DNA from 3 places in the Tardiphaga sp. 768_D3_N2_1 genome. Region 2 is predicted to be linked to each of the others. Evidence: predicted binding sites of a transcription regulator. Region 2 holds the regulator's gene; each other region holds the start of a gene.
What was found. Region 2 encodes HrcA, which represses chaperone genes, less so after heat shock. Its sites were predicted from a motif close to GTTAGCACTCNCNNNNNGNGAGTGCTAAC; they were not measured.
Positions count from the first base shown of each region.

Region 1: a site for HrcA is predicted at 1,778-1,806, ahead of AB8A27_RS15500 (co-chaperone GroES). Genes of this name have one in related genera too.
Region 3: a site for HrcA is predicted at 1,608-1,636, ahead of AB8A27_RS01225 (co-chaperone GroES). Genes of this name have one in related genera too.

Region 1 covers NZ_CP197245.1:3,273,646-3,276,919, forward strand. Annotated here, with positions in the region: gene AB8A27_RS15485 (dipeptidase) at 1-480, opposite strand, end outside; gene AB8A27_RS15490 (cupin domain-containing protein) at 582-1,121, opposite strand; gene AB8A27_RS15495 (usg protein) at 1,230-1,514, opposite strand; gene AB8A27_RS15500 (co-chaperone GroES) at 1,934-2,251, shown strand; gene groL (chaperonin GroEL) at 2,292-3,274, shown strand, end outside.
Region 2 covers NZ_CP197245.1:5,378,166-5,381,439, reverse strand. Annotated here, with positions in the region: gene grpE (nucleotide exchange factor GrpE) at 1-572, opposite strand, end outside; gene hrcA (heat-inducible transcriptional repressor HrcA) at 689-1,777, opposite strand; gene rph (ribonuclease PH) at 1,932-2,654, shown strand; gene rdgB (RdgB/HAM1 family non-canonical purine NTP pyrophosphatase) at 2,759-3,274, shown strand, end outside.
Region 3 covers NZ_CP197245.1:246,366-249,639, reverse strand. Annotated here, with positions in the region: gene groL (chaperonin GroEL) at 1-1,072, opposite strand, end outside; gene AB8A27_RS01225 (co-chaperone GroES) at 1,222-1,518, opposite strand; gene AB8A27_RS01220 (hypothetical protein) at 1,829-2,356, shown strand; gene AB8A27_RS01215 (MFS transporter) at 2,392-3,274, shown strand, end outside.

The DNA.
Region 1 (3,274 bases), 2.1 Mb from region 2:
CCCGATCGACCGCAACCCCGCCGCATAGAGAACGTCGAGGAATCTGAGCTCGGCGTCGATGGCCTCTGCGCCTTCCAGATGGACCACCACGGCCAGCGCCTTGCGCTCAATGGCGGACCGGATTTCGGCGGTAGTGGTGCAGATCGCCACCGCGCCTGCGGAAGCGCGTTCGAGCTGCAGCAGGATGGCCAGTTCGGCGACGACGGAATTGCGCGCCTCGTCCATCGTCAGCGGCTCGGGAAGCGGCACGGCGTAGCGTCCGCCCGTCATCTGCGCCATGAATCCCGATGACGCCTGAGCCGCCGGCGAATACAGCGCGAACAGCCCGCCGACGAACGCGCCGGCCTTCGCCTTCGGCAGGTCGATGTGACCGGCGGCTTCCCCGGTCAGGAAGTCGGATACCGGATCGTGCGATTGCGATTTGTACAGCCGCAGCAGCACATCGTTGTGACCGTCGAAAACCGGAACGGATGCAGTCATGAGATACTCGTTGAGAGCCAGGGCAGCGACGGGCTCAGCATAGCTGATTCAACGTCACTGCGACGCGCGAACAAGGCACGCGTCGCATTTCCGCACGCGAACTACCGGACTTCCACCGTCTTGAACTCCGCCGGAAGGATCACTTCCAGCAATTCGCAATTGTCGGAGTAATCGCGGATCAGGTGCCTGATGCGCGGCGGCTGGGTCCAGCTCGAGCCCTGACGCATCAATGTCTCGCCCTCGCCCTCCATGTAAGTCTTCACCCATCCGTTCAGCACATAGACCAGCTGAAACTCGGCATCGTGATAGTGAAGCTTGGAGACCTCTTTCGGATCGCAAGGCCCGATCAGCCGGATGACATGCGCGTGCGCCAAACCGCTGGTCGCAGCGGCGACGCCGAGATCGCGATACTTCGCATAGGCACGCAGGCCGTCGCCGAGAAATGCTTCTTCCTGATAGTGACTGATCGCGACGCGCTGCTTGCGGCGCGGGCCGGGCTTCGCAGCGACGCTCTTCGCGCTCGGCTTTGCCGGTTTACCGACAGAGACTTTCTTTGCCGCTTTCGCCACCGCCCGTGTCGCAGACTTCTTCGTCGCAGCCGTTTTCAGCGCGCTCTTTGACGTTCGCTTCAGCTTCGCCATGTCGTGTTTCCCACCCGGCGCAATGCCAAACAAACGGCCAGCGCGTGTGGAGAACCTAGCGGTAGTTCAGCACAGCGGCAATTCATCCGGCGCGTTGAGAGGCGCGGACTAGTGCAACCGGAAGACGCCATCCACGGCACGAAGCTCGGCCGGCTTGATCAGTTTCGAATGCGCGACGGTGACCGCGAATAATGGGCCATCGAGCTTCTCTTGCCAGAAGTCGAGGAAATCCTTTAGCGCCGGAAATTTCGGAAACAGATCGTAGTTCTGCCAGACATAGGTCTGCAGCAGCGAGGGGTGATCGGGCATGCGGTAGAGGATCTGCGCCGTCGTCAGTCCGTAGCCAAGCACCTGCTTTCTGAAATCGTCAGAAGCTGCATTTCTCGAGACCATGTTCAACCTCCATGGACAGAGCGCATTCGGCTAAGTGGATTCCGGTTTGACGTCGAACTTCGCTCTGCTCTCCTTTGACCGCGCTGACTGCAGCGAACCGGCTTCCACTTCGCCCATGACAACACGATGCATGAAATGTGACGCAAGCAACGTCTTCATCACAAGCTTAAAAGTTTAATAATGAGTTGAAAGCCCAGCGTTAGCAGCAGCTTACCGCGATTGCTAACGCGTCCGGGGACTGGTGTCGGAGGACCTTAACCAATTCTGGCACCCGTCATATTTGAGTGCCAAAAAATTTGGTACAGACCCTTGCCGGTGGGGAACGTTCGGCCTATGTCCGGACCAGCTGCGCTGGCACTTGTTGGCACAGACTGCCAATTTAAATTTCTCGAGCATCTACAGAAACTTAGGAGGACTGCATGAAATTCCGTCCGCTTCACGACCGCGTCGTGGTCAAGCGTATCGACGCCGAAGAGAAGTCAGCTGGCGGCATCATCATTCCGGATAGCGCCAAAGAGAAGCCCTCCCAGGGCGAGATCGTTTCCGTCGGCCCCGGCGGCCGTGACGAATCCGGCAAGCTGGTCCCGCTCGACGTGAAGGTTGGCGAGCGCGTCCTGTTCGGCAAGTGGTCGGGCACCGAGGTCAAGATCGACGGCCAGGACCTGCTGATCATGAAGGAAAGCGACATCATGGGCGTCCTCGAAGGTGCCGCTCCTGCCAAGAAGAAGGCCGCTTAAGCGCCTTTCCCCTCCATCCTGATTTTCAAGGAAGCAAAACATGTCAGCCAAAGAAGTAAAATTCGGCGTTGATGCCCGCGACAAGATGCTGCGCGGCGTCGACATTCTCGCCAACGCGGTGAAGGTCACCCTCGGTCCGAAGGGCCGCAACGTCGTCATCGACAAGTCGTTCGGTGCTCCCCGCATCACCAAGGACGGCGTCACCGTCGCCAAGGAGATCGAGCTCGACGACAAGTTCGAGAACATGGGCGCCCAGATGGTGCGCGAAGTGGCCTCGAAGTCGGCCGACGCGGCCGGCGACGGCACCACCACCGCCACCGTGCTCGCCCAGGCGATCGTCCGTGAAGGCGCCAAGTCGGTCGCTGCCGGCATGAACCCGATGGACCTGAAGCGCGGCATCGACCTGGCTGTGGAAGCCGTGGTTGCTGACCTCGTCAAGAACTCCAAGAAGGTCACCTCGAACGACGAAATCGCCCAGGTCGGCACCATCTCGGCCAACGGCGACAGCGAAATCGGCAAGTTCCTCGCCGACGCGATGAAGAAGGTTGGCAACGAAGGCGTCATCACGGTTGAAGAAGCCAAGTCGCTCGAAACCGAACTCGACGTCGTCGAAGGCATGCAGTTCGACCGCGGCTACATCTCGCCCTACTTCGTCACCAACGCCGACAAGATGCGCGTTGAATTCGACGACGCCTACATCCTCATCAACGAGAAGAAGCTCTCCTCGCTGAACGAGATGCTGCCGCTGCTCGAAGCCGTCGTGCAGACCGGCAAGCCGCTCGTCATCGTCGCTGAAGACGTCGAAGGCGAAGCTCTCGCCACCCTCGTCGTCAACCGTCTGCGTGGCGGCCTCAAGGTTGCCGCCGTGAAGGCTCCGGGCTTCGGCGATCGCCGCAAGGCCATGCTGCAGGACATCGCGATCCTGACCGGCGGCCAGGCGATCTCGGAAGACCTCGGCATCAAGCTGGAAAACGTGACCCTGCAGATGCTCGGCCGCGCCAAGAAGGTGATGATCGACAAGGA
Region 2 (3,274 bases):
ACGCCGCCCTTCGACACGCCAACCAGCGCCGGGCGCAGCACGCGCTCGCCGATGGTGTAACCGGCCTGCACGACCTGAACGACGGTTCCCGCAGGCACCGATGCATCCGGCACTTCGTACATCGCCTGCTGGAAGTTCGGATCGAACTTCTCGCCCGACGGATCGAACTTCTTCACGCCGTTCTTTTCCAGCGTGTTGAGCAGCGAACGCTCGGTGAGTTCGACGCCTTCGAGCAACGCCTTCAAACCGGCATCGGCCGCCGCCTTGGTTTCGGCCGGGATCGCGTCGAGCGCGCGCTGCAGGTTGTCGGCAATGTCGAGCACGTCGCGCGCGAAATTGGCAATCGCGTAGGTGCGGCCGTCGGCGACTTCCTTCTGGGTCCGCTTGCGCAGATTTTCCATCTCCGCCAGCGTGCGCAGCATCTTGTCGCGCGCGTCCGCGGCTTCCTTAGTCAGAGCCTCGACCGAATTCGGTTCCGGATCGTCCGGCATGATGTAGGGCTTGGAGACCACCGGATCGGCGGCCGCTGCCGTCTTGTCCTGATTGTCGTTCTGCCCATTGGAATCAGTCATCACGCCGCCTTCTCAAAAACACGCCAAAATGGTGGGATTGCTGAGCGGGATATCGGGGTTTAAGCGTCGAAAATCAAGCGCAACCAGCCGGAATGCGGGATCTGGAACCGGCCCTGTCAGCCACCGAGCATGCGGCTGACGATGCGCGCCGCGTAATCCACCATCGGGATCACCCGCGCATAATTCAGCCGGGTCGGGCCGATGACACCGAGAACGCCGACAATATGGCCGGCGCCGTCGCTATAGGGCGCAATGATCGTGGACGAGCCGGACAGTGAGAACAGCTTGTTTTCCGAGCCGATGAAGATGCGGACACCTTCGGCCGTCTCCGCCCGGCCGAGAAGGTCGATCACCTCGCGCTTGGCTTCCAGATCGTCGAACAGGTGGCGAACACGCTCCAAATCCTCCAGCGCGTGCAGGTCCTCGAGCAGATTGGCCTGGCCGCGCACAATGAGCTGCCGATCGTCCTTCTCGCCGCCCGACCAGCTGGCGATGCCGGCGGCGATCACCTTCTGGGTCAGTTGATCAAGCTCGATCTGGCTCTGGGCCAACGCAGTTTCCAGCTCCAGCCGGGCTTCGGCCAGCGTCCGGCCGCGAATCCGGGCATTGAGGAAGTTCGAGGCCTCGTTCAGCGCTGATGACGGCACGCCGGGCGGCAGGGTCAGGACGCGATTTTCAACCTGACCGTCTTCGGCCACCAGCACGACCAGCGCCTTTTCGGGCTCCAGACGGACGAATTCGATGTGTTTCAACCGCACATTGGACTTGGCGGTCAAAACTACCGCCGCTGCGCGGGTTAGGCCGGACAGCCGCGTCAGCGCCTCGCCGAGGGCCGCCTCCACGGTCTGCGAGCGACCCACCGAAGACAGCTGCTGCTGGATCGACTGCCGCTCCGGCTCAGTGAGGTCGCCGACCTGCATCAGGGCATCGACGAAAAATCGCAGTCCGAGTTCGGTCGGCAGCCGTCCGGCAGAGGTATGCGGCGCGTAGATGAGGCCAAGCTGCTCCAGGTCCGACATGACGTTGCGGACCGAGGCCGGCGACAGGGGAACCGTGATCAGGCGCGAAATATTGCGCGAACCGACAGGTTCGCCGGTAGCGAGATAACTCTCGACGATCTGCCGGAAAATCTCGCGCGACCGCTCATTGAGCTGGGCGAGCCCGGCATGCGGCGAGATCAGGCCGATCGGATCGTGGTGGGCCACAGGCAACTCCTTGAGGACCTAATTTGTCGCTCCGGCGGGCCGGATACAAGCACCATTGCGTGCGTGGAACCTGCCCCTGCCCTTGCCGCTACGGTCCGTGGCCCCTAAAAGCACCGCGAACAGGCTTTCTCTGGACATTTGGAAGGATTTTCTCATGCGGCCAAGCCGTCGTGCGCCCGATGAACTGCGCGCCGTGTCGCTGGAACGCGGTGTCGTCAAATATGCCGAAGGCTCCTGCATGGTGAAATTCGGCGACACCCATGTGCTGGTGACCGCCACGCTGGAAGAGCGGCTGCCGCCATGGCTCAAGGGCCAGGGCCGCGGCTGGGTCACTGCCGAATACGGCATGCTGCCCCGCGCCACGCTGGAACGCACCCGCCGCGAAGCCGCATCCGGCAAGCAGGGCGGCCGTACCGTCGAAATCCAGCGACTGATCGGCCGTTCGCTCCGCGCTGCTGTTGATCTCGAAGCACTCGGCGAACGCCAGATCACTATCGATTGCGACGTGATCCAGGCCGACGGAGGCACCCGCACCGCGTCGATCACCGGCGCGTGGGTTGCGTTGGCCGACTGCATTTCGTGGATGAAAGCCCGCAACATGTTCAAGAACGGCGGCGGCAACGTGCTGCGCGACAATATCGCGGCAATCTCCTGCGGCATCCATCAGGGCACCCCGGTGCTCGATCTCGATTACGCCGAGGATTCGGAAGCCGACACCGACGCCAATTTCGTGATGACCGGCGATGGCCGCATCATCGAGGTGCAGGGCACCGCCGAAAAGACGCCGTTCACGCAGGACGAGTTCCTGAAGCTGATGGCGCTGGCGCAGAAGGGCGTCGGCCGGCTGGTCGAATTACAGAAGATGGCGGTGACCTGAATCGAGATCGTCGTGCCCGGCGCATGCCGGGCATCCGCGCCTTGGCCGCGCGTGAAGACGTGGATGGCCGGGACAAGCCCGGCCATGACGGAGTATTATTTTTCATGACCCAACATCGTCGAATCACTGGCAAGCTCGTCATCGCCACCCACAACCCCGGCAAGCTTGCCGAGATGCGCGACCTCTTGGCCCCTTACGGCATCGAGGCCGTGTCGGCCGGCGAACTCGGCCTCCCCGAACCCGACGAGACCGGCGATACCTTCAAGGCCAATGCGGCGATCAAGGCGATTGCTGCGGCCAATGTCGCGCAATTGCCGGCCTTCGCCGACGATTCAGGCCTTGTCGTCAATGCCCTCGATGGCGCGCCCGGCATCTATTCGGCGCGCTGGGCTGGTGAATCCAAGGACTTCACCGGGGCGATGACGCGCATCGAACGCCTGCTGCAGGAACGCGGCGCGACGACGCCTGAGAAGCGCACCGCACATTTCGTCTCGGCACTCTGCGTAGCATGGCCCGACGGTCACGTCGAAGAAGTCGAGGCACATGCACACGGCACGCTGGTCTGGCCGCCGCGCGGCACCGCCGGCTTCGGCTACGATCCGACATTCCTGCCCGATGGT
Region 3 (3,274 bases), 5.1 Mb from region 2:
AGGTGGTTTCCTCGATCTGCGCCTTGATCTGGTTGACGCGAGCCTCGATGGCGGGCTTCTTGCCGGCGCCATTGATGACGGTGGTGTTTTCCTTGTCGATCACCACCTTCTTGGCGCGGCCGAGCATCGCCAGCGTGACGCTTTCCAGCTTCATGCCGAGGTCTTCCGAGACGAGCTGACCGCCGGTCAGGATCGCGATGTCTTCCAGCATCGCCTTGCGGCGATCGCCGAAGCCCGGCGCCTTGACGGCCGCAACCTTGAGGCCGCCGCGCAGGCGGTTGACGACGAGGGTAGCGAGGGCTTCGCCTTCGACGTCCTCAGCGATGATCAACAGCGGCTTGCCCGACTGTACGACGGCTTCAAGCACCGGCAGCATAGCCTGCAGGCTGGAGATCTTCTTCTCGACGAGCAGGATGTAGGCATCTTCGAGCTCTGCCGTCATCTTCTCGGCATTGGTCACGAAATAGGGCGACAGATAGCCGCGGTCGAACTTCATGCCTTCGACGATGTCGACTTCGGTATCGAGCGACTTGTTCTCTTCGACCGTGATGACGCCTTCGTTGCCGACCTTCTGCATCGCCTGGGCGATCATCTTGCCGATGGCGCTGTCGCCGTTGGCCGAGATGGTGCCGACCTGGGCGACTTCAGCGGAGGAAGCAACCGGCTTGGCGCGCTTCTCGATGTCCTTGATGACGGCGGTGACGGCGATGTCGATGCCGCGCTTGAGGTCCATCGGGTTCATGCCGGCAGCGACCGACTTGGCGCCTTCACGCACGATCGCCTGGGCGAGCACGGTGGAGGTGGTGGTGCCGTCGCCGGCATTGTCGTTGGTCTTCGAGGCGACCTCGCGCAGCATCTGCGCGCCCATGTTCTCGAACTTGTCCTCGAGCTCGATCTCCTTGGCGACGGTGACGCCGTCCTTGGTGATGCGGGGAGCGCCGAAGCTCTTCTCGATCACGACATTGCGGCCCTTCGGACCGAGCGTGACCTTGACGGCGTTGGCGAGGATGTCGACGCCGCGCAGCATGCGATCGCGCGCGTCTCCGGAGAATTTAACGTCTTTGGCTGCCATGTGAGATGACTCCTTGTGAGAACCCTCATCCTGAGGAGCGGGCACTTGCCCGCGTCTCGAAGGATGAGCTGATGGGGTATAACTTGCGGCTCATCCTTCGAGACGGCGGCTGCGCCGCCTCCTCAGGATGAGGGAGAGTGTGTGGCGGCTTAGGCGATCACGCCCATGATGTCCGACTCCTTCATGATGAGGAGTTCTTCGCCGTCGAGCTTGATCTCGGTGCCCGACCACTTGCCGAACAGAACCTTGTCGCCGACCTTGATGTCGATCGGGATCAGCTTGCCGGCTTCGTCGCGGCCGCCAGGGCCGACGCCGACGACTTCGCCTTCAGACGGCTTTTCCTTGGCGCTGTCCGGGATGATGATGCCGCCCTTGGTCTTCTCGTCGGCGACGATGCGCTTGACGACGACGCGGTCGTGCAGCGGGCGGAATTTGGTCTTGGCCATGGGAGTGTCCCTTTGGGTTTGCGATCTGGGTGCCATCACGGAGGCGGGCAGGGATCCAGCCGGACCGCTCGGGGCGGCCGGCTCATTCCCTTAGCAATCGCGCTCCGGGAGTGCTAATTGAGCGTCCGGGAGATATGGCCAGACGCTTTTTGAGTCAAGCGAGGCCTTAAGGCCTTGGTGAGGCCAATATAGGATGATCTGGAAACCATAATGGAGAGTCGGCGTAATTCTGCCGACCTCATTGCGCTGTCAGGTGTTTTGCGCTTGGCTGCCGGGATGGGCAGCCGGGGAATTTGCTCTAGGGGATGATATGATCAGGTCACGCTACGCCCGCACGGTCGCCAATCTGGCGATCGCCTCATCTTTGGCGCTGTCGCTGGGCGGGTGCGGCTCGTATAGCGGCTTCAGCGGTTTCAGTCTGGGGAACTCGCAGCCGACACCACCGCCGGAGCCCCCGCCGGCGCCGGAGCTGCCAGCCTCGATCCGCTCGGAAGAACTCGTCGGTCGCTGGGGTCTGGCGTCCTACATGAACCCCAACGATCGCGTTCGCACCGAGAACGCCGCGCGCGGCCAGTGCAAGCAGCCCTATATCATCGGTCAGGGCGCCACCGGTGGCGTCATCATGCATCTCGCCGACGAAGCGACGCCGCAGGAATTGCGCCTCAAGGGCTCACAGAGCGGCAAGAACTATATCGGCCCGGCTGGTCCCGCTGGCGGCGAGAAGGATCGCGAGATCGTCTCCTTCGATGGCCGGATTCTCGTCACGCGCTTCATCGACAAGGACGCAGCGGTCCGCTACGGCAACATGGTCTATGTCCGCTGCGCACCGAAGGCGTAGGGCGGGTCCCGCTATTCTGCTGACAATGTGAGATCATGCACCGACTGCGCGACCTTGTTTTCGGACCGGGCCGCGCGGTCCTCGTGCTGGCATTCACCCAGATCCTGACCTGGGGCATCCTGATCTATCCACCGGTGCTGACCATGCCGCATGTCACGGCGGCACATGGCTGGTCGCTGGCCTTCGGCATGGCGGGCTTTTCGCTGGGGCTGATCGTATCGGGACTGCTGTCGCCGGTGGTTGGTGGGTTGATCGACCGTCACGGCGGCAATGTCGTCATGGCATCGGGCGCATTGGCCGGCGCCCTGGGTCTCGCTCTGTTTTCAATCGCCGATCATCCCGCGACCTATCTGGCCTGCTGGCTGTTGCTCGGCGCTGCAATGTCTGCGTCGCTCTACGATCCCGCCTTCGCGACGCTGACGCGGATCTTCGGGGCTTCGGCGCGGCGGCAGATCACCTTCGTGACCTTTGCCGGCGGCTTTGCCTCGACGGTCGGCTGGCCTGCCACGCATTTGCTTCTGGAGAATGTCGGCTGGCGCGGGACCTATCTGACCTTTGCAGCCGTCTTCGCCTTTGTCGTTGCGCCGCTTCATGCCTTTGCATTGCCGCGCCATGTCGCCGCCGCACCTCTGCCCGTGGCGGACGCCGTTGTCGTCCCCCAGCAGGCAACCCTGCGCCCGGAAGGCTGGCCATTCATCCTGCTGGCGGCGGCCTTCTCGCTTTACAGCTTCATTCTGTCGGGCGTGACGTCGAACCTGCTGGCGCTGCTGGAGCGCGGCGGGCTCAGTGCTGCAACGGCGGTGACCATCGGCGCGATGTTCGGCCCGGCGCAGGTGGCGTCGCGGCTGGCTGACTTCATGCTGGTGGGACGCACCCATCCGCTGTGGATCGCGCGCGGGGCGGTGGTGCTCGTGGTGT